Regions from separate parts of the Duganella violaceipulchra genome, predicted to be linked through region 1. Evidence: riboswitches for the same ligand, from Rfam matches in the RefSeq annotation. Region 1 holds a riboswitch; the other holds the start of a gene.
What was found. Region 1 has a riboswitch for thiamine pyrophosphate ahead of thiC (phosphomethylpyrimidine synthase ThiC). Riboswitches for the same ligand answer to the same signal wherever they lie in the genome.
Positions count from the first base shown of each region.

Region 1 (7,744 bases):
CGCCGTGGCCGCTGGCCAGCACCGGGTCCAGCACCACCGGCAGCTCCGGCTGGCGCGCGCGCAGGCGGCCGATGATCTCGGCGATCGCCAGCGCGTTGGCGGCGCTGCCGGGGATGCCGATCTTCACCGCGCGCACCGTCATCTTGTCGACCAGCGCCTGCGCCTGGCGCAGCACCATGGCGCCGTCGACCGGCTGCACGCCGTAGACGCGGTCGTTGTCCTGCACCGTCAGCGCGGTGGCCACGGTGAGCGCGTGCGCGCCCTGCCCGGCCACCGCCTGCAGGTCGGCGGCGATGCCGGCGCCGCCGGACGGATCGAGTCCGGCGAACACCAGCACGCACGGCCGCGCCACCAGTTGCGCCATCAGCTGCGCCGCCACTTGCGAGGACAGCCGCTCGCTCATGCCAGCCGGCCCGCTATCGGCGACGACGGCGAGGCCGCGAACTTGCGGGCGATGCGGCCCGCCAGGTAAGCCTCGCGGCCGGCCTGCACGGCCAGCTTCATGGCGCGCGCCATGCGCACCGGATCGCGCGCGCCGGCGATGGCGGTGTTCATCAGCACGCCGTCGCAGCCCAGCTCCATGGCGATGGCGGCGTCCGAGGCCGTGCCGACGCCGGCATCGACCAGCACCGGCACCTTGGCCTGGTCGATGATCAGCGACAGGTTCCACGGGTTGAGGATGCCCATGCCCGAGCCGATCAGCGAGGCCAGCGGCATCACCGCCACGCAGCCGATCTGCTCCAGCAGCTTGGCCTGGATCGGATCGTCGCTGCAGTAGACCATGACGTCGAAGCCGTCCCTGACCAGCGCCTCGGCGGCGATCAGGGTTTCCGGCATGTGCGGGAACAGCGTCTTCTCGTCGCCCAGCACTTCCAGCTTGACCAGCTTGTGGCCGTTGAGCAGTTCCCGCGCCATCTGCAGCGTGTAGACCGCGTCCTTGGCGGTGTAGCAGCCGGCCGTGTTGGGCAGGATGGTGTACTGCGACGGCGGCAGCACGTCGAGCAGGCTGGGCGCCTTCGGGTCCTGGCCGATGTTGACGCGGCGGATCGCCACGGTGATGATTTCCGCTTCGGCGGCGTCGGTCGCCTCGCGGGTCTGCGGCAGGTCCTTGTACTTGCCGCTGCCGACCAGCAGCCGCGATTTGTAGCTCTTGCCTGCGATGGTGAGCAAGTCTTGATTGTCCATGATGGTTCCTTATCCTTGGGGGTCAAGTCTGACATTCGGACACGGCCTCTGCCGTAGCGGCGGCTACGGCAGAGGCCGTGTCCGAATGTCAGACTTGACCCCATTAAAATTAGCCGCCGCCGATGGCGCGCACGATGTCGACCTGGTCCTGCGGCTGCAGCTCGCGCTGCGGCCACTGCTGGCGCGGCACCACCGCGCGGTTGACCGCCAGCGCCAGCGCCTGCCCGGTCAGCGACAGCGCATCGATCAACTGAGCTAGCGTCTGCCGCGGCGGCACCTGGTAGGGGGCGCCGTTCAATTCGATGTCGATCATGCCGGCCTCACAGCTTGCGGTACAGCTCGGCGCCGTTCTTGATGAACTCCACCGCCTTGACCTGCATGCCCTGCTGCAGCGCCGCGCCGTCGGACACGCCGTTGGCCTTGGCGTACTCGCGCACCTCCTGGGTGATCTTCATCGAGCAGAAATGCGGGCCGCACATCGAGCAGAAGTGCGCCACCTTGGCCGAATCCTTGGGCAGGGTCTCGTCGTGGAATTCGCGCGCCTTGTCCGGATCGAGGCCGATGTTGAACTGGTCGTCCCAGCGGAACTCGAAGCGCGCCTTCGACAGCGCGTTGTCGCGGATCTGCGCGCCCGGATGCCCCTTGGCCAGGTCGGCGGCATGCGCGGCGATCTTGTAGGTGATGATGCCGTCCTTGACGTCGTTCTTGTCGGGCAGGCCCAGGTGCTCCTTGGGCGTGACGTAGCACAGCATGGCGGTGCCGTACCAGCCGATCTGCGCGGCGCCGATGCCGGAGGTGATGTGGTCGTAGCCGGGCGCGATGTCGGTGGTCAACGGGCCCAAGGTGTAGAACGGCGCTTCGTGGCACTGTTCCAGCTGCAGGTCCATATTCTCCTTGATCAGCTGCATCGGCACGTGGCCGGGGCCTTCGATCATCACCTGCACGTCGTGCTTCCAGGCGATCTGGGTCAGCTCGCCCAGCGTCTTCAGTTCGCCCAGCTGGGCTTCGTCGTTGGCGTCGTAGATCGAGCCGGGACGCAAGCCGTCGCCCAGCGAGAACGAGACGTCGTAGGCCTTCATGATGGCGCAGATCTCTTCGAAGTGCGTGTACAGGAACGATTCCTGGTGGTGCGCCAGGCACCACTTGGCCATGATCGAGCCGCCGCGCGAGACGATGCCGGTCAGGCGCTTGGCCGTCATCGGCACGTAGCGCAGCAGCACGCCGGCGTGGATGGTGAAGTAGTCGACGCCCTGCTCGGCCTGCTCGATCAGGGTGTCGCGGAAGATCTCCCAGGTCAGGTCCTCGGCCTTGCCGTTGACCTTTTCCAGCGCCTGGTAGATCGGCACGGTGCCGATCGGGACCGGGCTGTTGCGGATGATCCATTCACGGGTTTCGTGGATGTGCTTGCCGGTCGACAGGTCCATGACGTTGTCGCCGCCCCAGCGGATGGCCCAGGTCATCTTCTCGACTTCCTCGCCGATCGACGAGGTGACGGCGGAGTTGCCGATGTTGGCGTTGATCTTGACCAGGAAATTGCGGCCGATGATCATCGGTTCGATTTCCGGGTGGTTGATGTTGGCCGGGATGATGGCGCGGCCGCGGGCGATTTCCTCGCGCACGAATTCGGGCGTGATGGTGGCCGGGATGCTGGCGCCGAACGACTGGCCCGGATGCTGGCGGCCCATCAGGTCGGCCAGGCGCTGGCCCATCGGGCCGGAGTTCTTCAGGTCTTCCATGTACTCCTGGCGGCGCAGGTTTTCGCGGATGGCGACGAATTCCATCTCGGGCGTGACGATGCCCTGGCGCGCATAGTGCATCTGCGTGACGTTTTTTCCGGCCTGCGCGCGGCGCGGCTTGCGGTGCAGGTTGAAGCGCAGCTCGGCCAGCGCCGGGTCCGCCAGGCGGGCCTGGCCGTATTCGGAGGTGGGGCCGTCCAGTTCCTCGGTGTCGTTGCGCTCCAATATCCACGGCAGGCGCGGCGTCGCGGCCAGGCCGGAGCGGATGTCGATCACCGCGTCCGGGTCGGTGTACGGGCCGGAGGTGTCGTAGACGTAGATGGCCGGATTGGCCTCGAAGCCAAAGGACGCCGGCGTGTCGGACTGGGTGATCTGGCGCATCGGCACGCGGATGTCGGGACGGCTGCCTTCGACGTAGACTTTGCGGGAATTCGGCAAGGGCTTGATGGCTGCCTCGTCCACCGTGGCGGTGGCGGAGAGGAATTTGGCGTTGGCGTTCATGTGGCTCCTTCGTTAGCTACAGGAGCCAGCAAAGGAGATTGGACGGCGCCGGTCCACTGGGTGTGGCGGCATTGTCCTAAGCTTCCCTTCGCTGGCATTATCCAGATCAGGTTCGGAGGGTATTTCTCACCCGCGCATCGCAATGCGCAGGACCCCTAGCGTGTGCCACCTTGCGGCAGCGCTGCGATTATACGCCGCGCCGCGCCGCGCGGACAATGTCCGCGCAAAAAAAACCGCCATACCCGGTATCACGCCACGCGGGCTAGCCGGATGCGGGCGGGGCGCCGCGCGCCAAGCGCGGCACGGCGTAGAGCAACAACGCCAGCGCCGCCAGCGGCATGCCCACTTCCAGCTGATAGCCCGGCAGCAAATGCGCGCGCCACAACAGCCAGGCCAAGGCGGCCGCGCTGCCCAGACACAGCAAGGGCTCGGCCCGCGCCGCGCGGACGCCCGCCGTCGGCGCCACCACCACGGCCAGTTGCAGCACGGCCGGCCAGAAGAACACGAGCAAGCCGGCCAGGCTGTAGGTATCGCCCCAGGAAAACGCCTCGTATGGGCTAAATTCCAGCCGCCCGGGCAGCGTCGGAGGGGCCGGCGATCCGGCGTGCGGCGCAACGGCGGCCGGGGCCGCAGCGGCCGGCGCGGACGCCGCACGCGCCACGCCGGGCGGCTTGCCCTGCGTGCTGCAGCTATACAGCGGCAGGAAGAAACAAACTGCCAGGATCAACGCGGCCAGGCGTTTCAAGCCCGCCAGCGAACGGGGCGCGACGACGAAGTTCATGCTATTCCCCTCGCGCTCAGTCGGACGATTTGACGCCGGAAACGCAACAATCGTTATTGCTCGCTGGTGGCACCGTGCGTTTCAACCAGCAGCGCGAGACCCGTCCCTGCACGCCCGGCCTGACCCAGCTGAAACTGCGGCACTGGGCATCCTGTTCGCAGCGCGCGGCGCAGCTGCCGGCGTCACCGCCGCCGGGCTCGCTCCAGGCATCGTTGTAGTCGCCGCCGTAACGGTTAATCCCGGACTGCAAGTTCTGGATCGAGCCGCCACCACCACCGCCCGGCCCCCCATCCGTACCCGCGCCCCCGCCATGACAGCGCCCCAGCTTGACCACCTTGTCCGGCATATCGTCAAAGAAGGGGCTGAACAGACGCTGAAACTGGTCGGCGTCGTGATGATTGGCGGCGACGCGCACCCGCACGTACTCGGGCTGACGATCATAGCGGGCCGGAACGGGCGAGATCACGTACTGGATATTGCAGGGGTCACCCCACGGCAAGTTGGGATTCATGCGGTTGGCCCACACCCCCCACGGCTCGGCGCCTTGGGCGACGCACAGGCAAGGCAGCACCAGCAGCGCGGCCAACATCGATAGCGGCTTTTTCATCACAGTCTCCGGGCATGGTGGATGGATCAGGGATGCAGCAGGTTGACGGTGGTTTCCGTGATGTCGACGCCATGCCGGAAATTGAAATATATGTCCGAGCATTCGCCGGCCAGCGGCCGGCCGTTGCGGTCGCCGCACCAGCGGATTTCCGCCACCCAGTTGGCGCCGAATTTGAGTGCGGCGGTGCGCGGGCCGTTGATCGTGTACAGGGTCTGGCTGGTGGCCCAGTACACCGCGGTCTTGCCGGCCGGGTCGGGGCCGTCGCGGAACGAGATCAAGCCCTGGTACAACGAGACGGGCTCGACCGCTTGAACCATGGGCGCGGCGCTGGCGGCCACGAACAGACACAGGGCAAGTTGCAGTTTCATGCTGGACTCCTTTGGGTGGGTGCTTCGACGGGGATGCCTGCTTAACGCCCACAATTTCTTATCAGTTGACAATAATCAGTGCCATTTAGAAATACTATGGGGAGGCCGGTCAGACGCTTCACCGCACCGGCGCCAGGCCGTCGGCGAAGTCGCCGGCCTCCATGTAGCGAGGTGGAATGACGAACCGACCGTCGCGGTCGAGATAGCCCCACAGCACCCCGCAGCGGGCGGCCGCCAGGCCATCGGCGTAGGGACGCATGGCGTTGACGCGCTGCCCGCCGTCGCAGGTGACGGAGGCGGCGGCGCCGCCGGGGGATATGGCGGACGCGCTGGACGCGGCCGGCGGCGCCAGCGGTCCAGCAGCCGCCGGCGCCGCCACGCGCTGGCCGAGGCGGTCGATCTGCTGCCAGCCGCCGTCGACGCGCACCATCGCCTGCCCCGCAGCAAAGGACATGGCTCGCTCAAAGCGGCGCGGCAGTGTCAGCCGTCCCTGCCGATCGACATAGCCCCAGCGCGCCACCTGCAAGGTGCGCAGCAGGTCCGCCGCCAGCACGGCGCGCGTGCCCTTCCCGCCTTTCGCCGTGGCGCGCAGCGTCCGCTCGAAGCGGTCATGGTCCATCCAGTCGAGCGCATCGGTCAACGGCAGCGTGGCGAGCTTGATGTCGGTGGCGCCGCGCCGGCGGCCCGGTTGCCGCCACGCGGCCAGCAAGGCCTCGTAATGCGCTTCGAACTCGCCGTGCGGCGCCGCCGGCACCTCCGGCGGCGCCTGCCGCCACTCTGGCAGACAGGCGCCGCACCAGCCCTGGATCAAGCGCATCAACGCCAGGCCGGCAGCGCGCTGGTCCAACGCCGCCAGCCGGCCGCCGTCCGTCACCTGCCACGGCAGCATGAAGGCGCAGCGACTGTCCGAGCGCAGCCTCAGCGGCGGCTGGTCGGCGATCCAGATGCGCAACTCGACCGCCAGATACAGCGGGGTCTGCGCGGCGCCGGCCGGATCGGCATCGCAGCGCCGAACGCCGAACGCCGGCTGCGCGCCGCCGACCAGCCCGGCCAGCACGGCGCCTGGCTCGGACGGCAACACGAAGGCGCCGGCCGCGCGCCGCAGAAAATAGACTTGCTCGGTTTCCGCGGCACCGGCGCTGTCCTGCCGCGTCACGGTCAATTGCAGCGCTTCGATCGCTTCGGGCCGCACCGAAAAATCCGGTTGTGCGCCGGCCGCCGCGCACCAGCACTGCGCGCTCAACAAGACGGACAAGAAGAGACGCACGGCGCGCGACCGACGGCGTACAGGCCGGCACTAGCGCGACGGCGCGGTCTGGTAAATGGTCGCGGCCCAGGGGCCGGCCGGCTTGCCGGCGCAGGCGTAAGTGCCCTCGGCGCTGCCGACGCGGATGGTGCCGATATAGGTGCAGCCGCCGGCGGCGGAACCGCCGGCGCGGGTGATCTGGACCTGGTTGCCGACGATGGAAATAATGATGCTCGGTTCCTGCAACTGCTGGCCGTTGGGATTGCGGAAAGTGCCGCTGAAATTGGGTCCGGATTGCTGCACCCAGTCCCAGGTCCAGCCGCAACACTCGCCACCGTGCCAATGACGTCCGCGCATCGCCTCCACCGCGGCGGGCAAGTTCTCCTGGGCCCGGACCACGCCCGCCATGCTTGCCGCCAGCACTGCCGCCATTACTACGCATACCATAGTCGATCGGGTCATCATCGCCTCCGTGGTGGTATCAAGCGGATAGCCGCGCCGCGCGGCCTGCCTGTTCCCCAGTCTAGTGCCGGCGCCGGCGCGGCGCAACGACGGGCTGCATCGGTGGCGGCGGCCAGCCTGGCGCGCGGCGGAAACCGGCCACGCTGTCGCCCTGGCACAACAGTCGGCGGATAGCCCGTCATCACACGAACTGGTGTGTAACAAATGTAAAAGCCGCGCACTATGTGCGGCATTCAACATAGAAGTTTCCAAATGGAACGCACAATATCCCCACAGCGACACCCACGTCGCCACAACAAGCGCCGCAGGCGCGACTCTCGGGAGATCGACCATGAAACCAGCACACCCATCCCTCTACCTGGCCGCCGCGGCGGCCTTCACCGTGGCCGGCCTGAGCGCCTGTGGCGGCGGTGGCGGCGGCAGCGGCGACAGCACGCCGGTCAGCACCCTGGGCACCTTGTCGGTGTCGATGACGGACGCGCCGTCGTGCGGTTTCGACGCCGTCAACGTCACCGTCAGCAAGGTGCGCGTCAACCAGAGCAGCAGCGCCAGCGACACCGACGCCGGCTGGACCGACATCACGCTGGCCCCGGCCCGCAAGATCAACCTGCTCAACCTGACCAATGGCGCGCTGGAGGCGCTGGGACAGACCTCGCTCAGCGCCGGCCATTACACGCAGCTGCGGCTGGTGCTCGATCCCAACACCGGCAGCGGCCTGGCCAACTCCGTGGTCGTCAGCGGCGGCAGCACCGAAGTCTCGCTGGACACCCCGAGCGCGGTGCAGAGCGGCATCAAGCTGGTGAACGCCTTCGACGTCGCGGCCGGCCAGCGGGTCGACCTGGTGCTGGACTTCGACGC
Region 1 is NZ_JAHTGR010000015.1:6,708-14,451, forward strand. It holds gene thiD (bifunctional hydroxymethylpyrimidine kinase/phosphomethylpyrimidine kinase) at 1-403, opposite strand, end outside; gene KVP70_RS24445 (thiazole synthase) at 400-1,185, opposite strand; gene thiS (sulfur carrier protein ThiS) at 1,295-1,498, opposite strand; gene thiC (phosphomethylpyrimidine synthase ThiC) at 1,506-3,422, opposite strand; TPP riboswitch at 3,489-3,589, opposite strand; gene KVP70_RS24460 (hypothetical protein) at 3,685-4,203, opposite strand; gene KVP70_RS24465 (PAN domain-containing protein) at 4,220-4,810, opposite strand; gene KVP70_RS24470 (hypothetical protein) at 4,837-5,178, opposite strand; gene KVP70_RS24475 (WG repeat-containing protein) at 5,297-6,433, opposite strand; gene KVP70_RS24480 (hypothetical protein) at 6,476-6,886, opposite strand; gene KVP70_RS24485 (DUF4382 domain-containing protein) at 7,218-7,744, shown strand, end outside.

Region 2 (7,744 bases), on a different contig from region 1:
TCGATGCGCGTGCAGCTGGTCTTTTAAAGGTCGAACTGGGCCGACACGCGGAAGGTGCGTGAAGCGCCCGGCATCAGGTAACCACCCAGTTCCGGCGTGACGTCGCGCCAGTAGAACTTGTCGAACGCGTTGTCGATGCTGGCGCGCAGCGTGGTCTGCACGCCGCCGATGCGGGTGGCGTAGGCGCCGCCCAGGTTCATCACATGGTAGCTCGGCACGAACACCTGGTTGGCCTTGTCGAACGCTTTCTTGCCCGAATAGATCCAGTTGGCGCTGATAGACAGGCCGGCCACTTGCGGCACCGCGTAGTTGGCGTAGACGGTCGACTTGAAGGCCGGGACGTCGGCGACGCGCTTGCCGTCCAGTTCCGCCGAGCCGGTGTCGCGCTGCTGCGAGTTCAGCGCCATGGCCGAGACGCCCACCGTCAAGTCACGCGAGGCGCGGCCGTTCAGTGCCATTTCCAGTCCGCGGTGCTGCGCCTGGCCGTTGCGCACGAAGTAGTTCTGGCCATCGGTGTATTCGAGGCCCTTGCGGATCTCGAACATCGCCACACTGGCGCTCAGGTCGGGATGGATGTCGGCCTTGACGCCCACTTCGACCTGCTTCGATTTGCCCGGCGCCAGTGCGCGGCCGGTGTTCTCGGTGCCGATCGGCGCAACGCCGCCATGTTCCAGGCCCTGTGCATACGAGGTGTAGACCGAAACGTTGGGACGCAGGCTGTACACCAGCGCCACATTCGGCAGCCAGAAGCCGACGTTGGTGTGGGCGAACGGCAGCGTCGCATCGACGAATTCGTCGCGCTTGACCTGCACAAAGCGTGCGCCGGCGTGCAGCTTGAGCTGCTCGTTGATGCTCAGGATGTCCTGCGCGAACAAGGCGCGTTCGTTGTCGCTGCGGCGCTCGGAGACCGGTTTGCTGGTGCCGCCGTTCGGCGCCACCATGATCGGATGGTAGATGTTGCTGAATGCGTGGCCGTCGGTGCCTGCCTGGGTGTACAGGTAATCGCCCCATTTCTCGCTGTTCTTGAACAACGATGCGCCGCCGGTGAACTCGTGCTTGAACGAGCCGGTGCTGAACTTGCCCTGCACCAGCGCCTGCACCGTCAGCGGCGATTTCTTCTCGCCCAGGCTGACGTAGTCGTAGACGTCGTAGTCGCCGTTGCCGCAGAAGCCGGAATACAGGCCCTGTGCGGTGCAGCCGCCTGGGAAGGCGGTGTAGTCGTCGCGCTTGAACTGGTGCTGGTTGGCGCTGACGGTGGTGCTCCAGTCGGGCGTGAACTTGTACTCGAAGCGGGCGCCGATGTTGCTGCTGGTGGTCTCGACCGGACGGCTCCACGGCTGGTTGTTGAGCATGGTGTCGGCCGGAATGTTCGGCAGCGTGGTGTTGTTCAACAGCTGGAAGCCGGGCGCGGTCACTTGCGATTTCTTCTGGTAGTCGGCGTCCACTTGCAGCAGCGCCTGCGGCGAGATCTTCCAGTCGAAGGCGGCCGAGACGAACTTGCGGTTGCCGTCGGCGCCCTTGATGTAGGAGCGCAGGCGCTCGCCGGCGGCGTTGAAGCGGTAGCCGAAGCGCTGGTCTTCAAAGCGGCCGCCCAGGTCGACGGCGCCGTACAGTGTACCGCGCTCGCGTTCTTCCAGCACCACCGTGCGCAGCGGCGTATCGGTCGGGCGCTTGGTGACGTAGTTGACGATGCCGCCCGGCGCGGAAACGCCCGCTTGCAGGCCGGACAGGCCTTTCAGCACTTCCAGGCGTTCCTTGTTCTCCAGCGGGATCTGGGTGTCGGCCGGGATGGCCATGCCGTCCTTGCGGTAGCTGGAGGCGTTGTCCAGCTTGAAGCCACGGATCGAGAACTGCTCGGAATAGCCGACCGCGTTGTAGGAGTCGCCGATGCTGGCGTCGTAGCGGGCGGCGTCGGTGGTGGAGCGGATTTGCAGGTCCAGCATCTGCTGCGAAGTCAGTACGCTGACCGAGGCCGGGGTTTCCAGCAGCGGCGCGTTGGAGAAGCCGGCCACGGCGGCGCGGCTGGCCTGCGCCTTGGCGCCGGTAATCACCACTTCGGGCATGGCTTGCTCGGCGGCGGAGGAGGCAGCGACGGCAACGCCGGGGAATGCGTGGAGTACCGCCAGGGCGATGGCGGAAACTGCGAATCTTGGTGTGTTCATGTGCTCTCTCTTTTGTTCTTGGCTGGGAGCCGCGAAGAGAGCCATCAAAGAAGGGGAGAACTACTTTGCGCTTTCCTTCGCTGGCATTATCCAGATCAGGTACGAAGGGTATCTCTCACCCGGCAGCAAAAGCTCCAGGACCCCTAGCGAGGCGCTAGTGTAGCACATGCGGTGCCGTGCGCCGCGATCCGTGCCGCGCCGCTACACTTGCGGTTTGCGCCACACGGCGCCAACGAAGCAGACACAGCTTTTAACGGAGGCGCCATCATGTCCATACATTTTGGCGACACTCTGCTGCATCGTGCAAGTGAAAGGGTGGGAATGAGGCAGTCGTATCAAGAGGGAAGCTGGTTTGCCATACCGTTGCTGGATGGCGGCTATGGCTGGGGCCTGGTGGCGCGTTTGTCGCCAGGCAGCAAGATCATGCTGGCGTATCTGTTCGGGCCCAAGCTGCCGCGCTTGCCGTCGCTGGAGGAGCTCAATACGCTGCAACCGCAGGACGCCGTCAAGGTGCTGCGGGTGGGCGACATGGCGCTGGCCAGCGGCCACTGGCGCGTGCTGGGCGATATCGTCGACTGGAATCCGGCGCTGTGGCCGATGCCGCAGTTCCTGCGCCGCGCCGATTCGCTCAAGCGCGCCTGGCGCGTGACGTATTCGGACGCCGACCCGAGCCGCTCGGAGCGCGAGGAGTCCGTGCCCTACGATACGCAAGGCCTGGAGGCGGATTCGCTGTACGGCTACGGCTCGACCGAGCTGCTGCTGACCAGGCTGCTTGAGCCGGAGGACCACCCGATCAACCGCGGCAGCAGCGTCAGTCGCAGCTGACGTTCCAGGCCGCATACTCGCCGCGGTGCTTGCGCACGGCGACGCGGGCGATGGTGTCGCGGTCGCTTTCAAATACCAGGCTGAACATTACGGGTGCGCCGGCCACCGGTGCCGCCGGCCCGATCGCGCGCAGCGTGAAGGGCAGGGCGCGCTGGCGTATGCATTGCGAGTTGCCGGCGAATAGCAGGCGCGCGCGGCTCAGCAGTTCAGGATATTGGCGCAGCAGCGCCACCACGTCCTCCGGCGGCAGCGCCTGGTCCATCAACACCGTGTGCGGCGCGGCGGTGCAGATAGTCTTGGGCTGGGCCAGCCATACATGCCAGCTCGGCGGCTGGGCCGACTCGGTCCAGCGGCTATCCTGGGGCGCCTTGGCGTCGTAGACAAAACTCGAACGGATTTGCCGGCACAGGTCGACCGCCGAATGGCGCGGCGCCGAGTCGACGCGCGCCACCACCTGCCACGGCTTGCCGCGCTGGCGCTGGATGTCGAACTCCGGCGCGAACAGCGGCGGCACCGGGCGCGCGCCCCTGGACTCGGCCAGCATCTTCTGGCGGAAGTAGTCGTCGAAGGAGCTGCGTTCCTCGTCGCTGGGGGCGCGCTGTTCGATCGGCGGAGGCGCGGGCGGCTTGGCCGGTTTGGCCACTGCCGGCCCGGCCGCCGCCAGCAACATCGCAAAATACCTTGCCAGCATCAAGCCGCCTTCATCACGATCTGGATCAGCAGGCCGCCGCCTTCGCGGTTGCGCACGTGCAGCTCGGCGCCGTGGCGCAGCATCACGCGGTCGACGATGGCCAGGCCCAGCCCGGCGCCGTTGGCCTGGCCGCGCGCGGTGTCGAGCCGGGTGAAGGGCTTGAGCAGCTGTTCGATCTGGTCGGCCGGCACGCCGTTGCCGTGGTCCTGCACCTCGACGATCACGCGGCGCGAGGTGTGCATGCCCTTCATGCTGCACTTGATGTCGATCTCGGTCAGCTCGCTGCCGGGCGTCTTGCCGTAGCGGCGGGCGTTCTCGATCAGGTTGTTGATGACGCGCTTGATGTCGGTGGCGTTGCCCATCACGTGGGCGTTGGCCACGATGTCGGTGCTGATGCGCACGTCCGGCAGGCGGCCGGCTTCATGTGCGGTGTCCTGCAGCAGCTCGCTGAGGTCGACGTTGATGAAGCTCGACACCTCGGTCGGCTTGGCGTAGTCGAGGAACTGGCCAATGATGTCGTCCATCTGGCCGATGTCGGACTGGATGCCCTCGCGCGCCTCGCTCGACAGGTTGGCCATCTCCACCTCCAGCTGCATGCGCGCCAGCGGCGTGCGCAGGTCGTGCGAGATGCCGGCCAGGATCACGGCGCGGTCCGACTCCACCTGCTGCAGCTGCACCACCATCTGGTTGAAGCTGCGGTTCGCCTCCATGATTTCCATCGGGCCTTTTTCCGGCAGCCGTTCCGGCCGCTTGCCCTGGGCGAAGGCGCGCGTGGCTTGCGTCAGGCGCCGCAGCGGCAGGTTGATCAGGCTGGAGATGAAGGCCGCGCCCAGCAGCGACACCACCGACACCACGCTGGCCCAGCCCAGCCACTGGATGCCGGTCAGGCCGCGGATGCGTTCGCGTTCCAGCATCAGCCAGTAGGCGTCGTCATCGATCTTGAAGCTGACCCAGAAGCCGGCCACGCCGTTGACGCGCGCCGAGAAGCGGGTGTCCTCGCCCAGCTTGGCCTTGACCAGCTTCTGAATGTCGGGCATCAGCGCGTTGTCGGGCGGCGGATCGACCTTGTCGTCGTCCTCCAGCGTGAACACGCGGATGCCCTCGTTGGACACCAGATCGAACAGCAGTTCGCGCCGCAGTTCGGGCGCGGAGTGGGTGAGGGCGGCGTGGGTGATGGTGACCACCGAGATCACCTGCGAGGAGATCTGCTGCACCTGCGGCTCGTGCTGCACCGCGCTGATCATGGCGACCCAGGCGGTCATGCTGGTGGTGGTCAGCGCGCCCAGCAGGAAGAAGGTGCGCCAGAACAAGCCGCTTTTCAGGCTGGCGGCTCTAAACGTAAACGGAAACTTCGACGGAAACTTCGACGGAAACTTCATGCGCACGCCCGCGCTTTAGCGCGGCTGCCCCTCCGGAATGAACACATAGCCCAGGCCCCAGACGGTCTGGATGTACAGCGGGCTCGACGGATCGGGCTCGATCAGCTTGCGCAGGCGCGAGATCTGCACGTCCAGGCTGCGGTCGAACACTTCGTATTCGCGGCCGCGCGCCAGTTCCATCAGCTTTTCGCGCGATAGCGGCTGGCGCGCGTGGCGGGCGAATACTTTCAGTACCGAGAATTCGCCGGTGGTCAGCGGCACGGTCTCGCCGGCCTTCTTCAGCGTGCGGGTACCCAGGTCCAGCACGAACTGGCCGAACTCGAACGACTGCGGGGTTTCCGACGGCGCGCCGGGGATCTCGTCCGGGCCGCGGCGGCGCAGCACGGCGCCGATGCGGGCCACCAGCTCGCGCGGGTTGAACGGCTTCGGCAGGTAGTCGTCGGCGCCCATTTCGAGGCCGACGATGCGGTCCACGTCTTCGCCCTTGGCGGTCAGCATGATGATCGGCGTCTGGTCGCCGGCGCCGCGCAGGCGGCGGCAGATCGACAGGCCGTCTTCGCCCGGCAGCATCAGGTCCAGCACCAGCAGGTCGTAGCGCTCGCGCAGCCACAGCTTGTTCATGGCGGTCGCGCTCTCGGCGGTGAAGACGTTGAAGCCTTGTTCGGTCAGGTAGCGGCGCAGCAGGTCGCGCAGGCGCACGTCGTCGTCCACTACCATGATTTTGGCCTGGTGGCCATGCTGGTTGGCGGAGGTGTTGCCGGATTCTGTCGTTGTGCTTGTCATTTGGCTGCCAGATTTGTCATATTCATGTTGCTATGGTAACGTCATATTCGCATTGCGAAAACGTCTGTGACAACCCATTACAAAGTGTTACAAACTTTACCCAATTCGTCTTACCCCCTCAGGTAAAGCATCATACACTCTGGTCACAGATTCAGCTTTTTAGGAACGTCATGGGCATCGATCACAAAAAAAACTACGCGGCAGCAAGCGCAAATTTTTGCGTTCGATCCCTGCTGGGTGTTCTGTTGCTGAGCGGCGCCGCGATGGCGCATGACGGGTCGTCGGAGCGTGACGCTCCGCGCCGTGAAGAACCCCGCGCCCTGCCTGCGCGCGACGCCCAGCCGACCCGCCAGGCCGAGCCGCGCCAGCTCGATCCGCGCAGCTACGAGGCCCGCGCCGAAGAGCAGCGCCGCGCCATGCAGGAAGCCGGCCGCAACGCCGAAATGAATCGCCGCGCCGGCCGCCTGACGCCGGATGAGCGCCGCGACCTGCGCCGCCAGATCAACGAAGCCGGCCAGGACATCTACGCCAACCCTCCTCGCCATTGACGACTTGATACTTTGTTATTGATCCAATATTGATCTGTAGCAATAAGTTCACAGTTGTGTCGTCTACGCCACGAAAATCACTTTCTTTTCCTTAGTCTAAGTGTAAGATTAGTTAATTGCACGCAATGCCCTTCGGCCGCGTGCCGTTCGGAGGAAGATGGTGGTTCAAGAGGTTGCCCCTGCCGTGCCAGGCCAGGAGACTCACGCTCCGGGAAGCGGCTTGCCTGTCGGTTTGCTGAAGCGGCCGGACGGCATCTATATCGACCTGTCGCTGTCGCCGCTGACGCTGACCGCCGCCATCAATGAAGTCTTCCATTCCCACTGCTATTTCGTCGGCTTGAATTATCCCTTGCTGGTCAAGGCGCTGTACGGCGTCGGCCCCGATACCGGCGTGCCGGCCCCGGCGCGGCTGGCGACGGAGTTGCGCGTGATGGAGCCGGAGCGCATCGCGCTGTACAAGAATCCCAAGATGGGGCGCGGCTACGCCGAATACTATTTCGAGACGCTGTACCTGGACGAGATGACGCTGCCCGACGGCACCGTGATCCCGGAGCGGCCGACCAAGCTGGACGTCGACGAGTTCGTGGCCGAAATGTGGAACAAGGGCATCCTGTTCGGCATCGAGGTGGCGGCCGTGGCGGCGGCCATCGCCTCCACCAAGGCCGACCGCATCACCGTGGCCACCGAGCTGGAACCGGAGCCGGGCCAGGACGCGACCGTGGTCGAAGTGTCGTCCGACCTGCACCGCAGCGACGCACCCAAGACCAAGGCCGACGGCCGCATCGACCTGGGCAGCTTCGAGAACCGCTTCCCGCAGATCAAGGCCAATGTGCGGCTGTTGAAAAAGCTGCCCGCCGTGCCGGGGCAGCCGGGCTTCGACCTGGCCGGCCGCATGACGCCGGCCGCGACGCCCAAGGACCTGACGCTGCGCTTCTTCGCCGGCGACGGCACCGATGCCGTGATGGTCGGCGACGACGAGTACCTGGTGTCGACCCGCGAAGGCTTCCTGAACGTCGATTCCAAGTCCAACCGCATCTCCATCACCGATAAAATCGTCAGCAAGGACGGCGTCAGCGGCCGCACCACCGGCAATCTGGAACTGGCCGGCGCCTACGAGGAATTCGGCGACGTGCAGGAGCAGCGCGACGTCACCGGCGGCGACATCACGGTGCACGGCAACGTCTACGGCAATATCCATTCGCGCGGCGGCACCGTGGTGCTGGACCAGAACCTGGTCAGCGGCAGTATCGCCAACGCGGCCGGCAACATCACCGTCACCGGCGTCGCTTCCGGCTCGGTGATCTCCACCCGCAGCGGCGCGATCCACATCGGCCGGGCCGAGAACTGCGTCATCTC
Region 2 is NZ_JAHTGR010000012.1:205,613-213,356, forward strand. It holds gene KVP70_RS22240 (hypothetical protein) at 1-27, shown strand, start outside; gene KVP70_RS22245 (TonB-dependent siderophore receptor) at 24-2,162, opposite strand; TPP riboswitch at 2,218-2,317, opposite strand; gene KVP70_RS22250 (Imm26 family immunity protein) at 2,484-2,987, shown strand; gene KVP70_RS22255 (hypothetical protein) at 2,974-3,678, opposite strand; gene KVP70_RS22260 (ATP-binding protein) at 3,678-5,057, opposite strand; gene ompR (osmolarity response regulator transcription factor OmpR) at 5,073-5,840, opposite strand; gene KVP70_RS22270 (hypothetical protein) at 6,011-6,388, shown strand; gene KVP70_RS22275 (flagellar assembly protein A) at 6,609-7,744, shown strand, end outside.
Region 2: linked by a shared signal. The riboswitch ahead of KVP70_RS22245 (TonB-dependent siderophore receptor) and the one ahead of thiC (phosphomethylpyrimidine synthase ThiC) in region 1 are both predicted to bind thiamine pyrophosphate.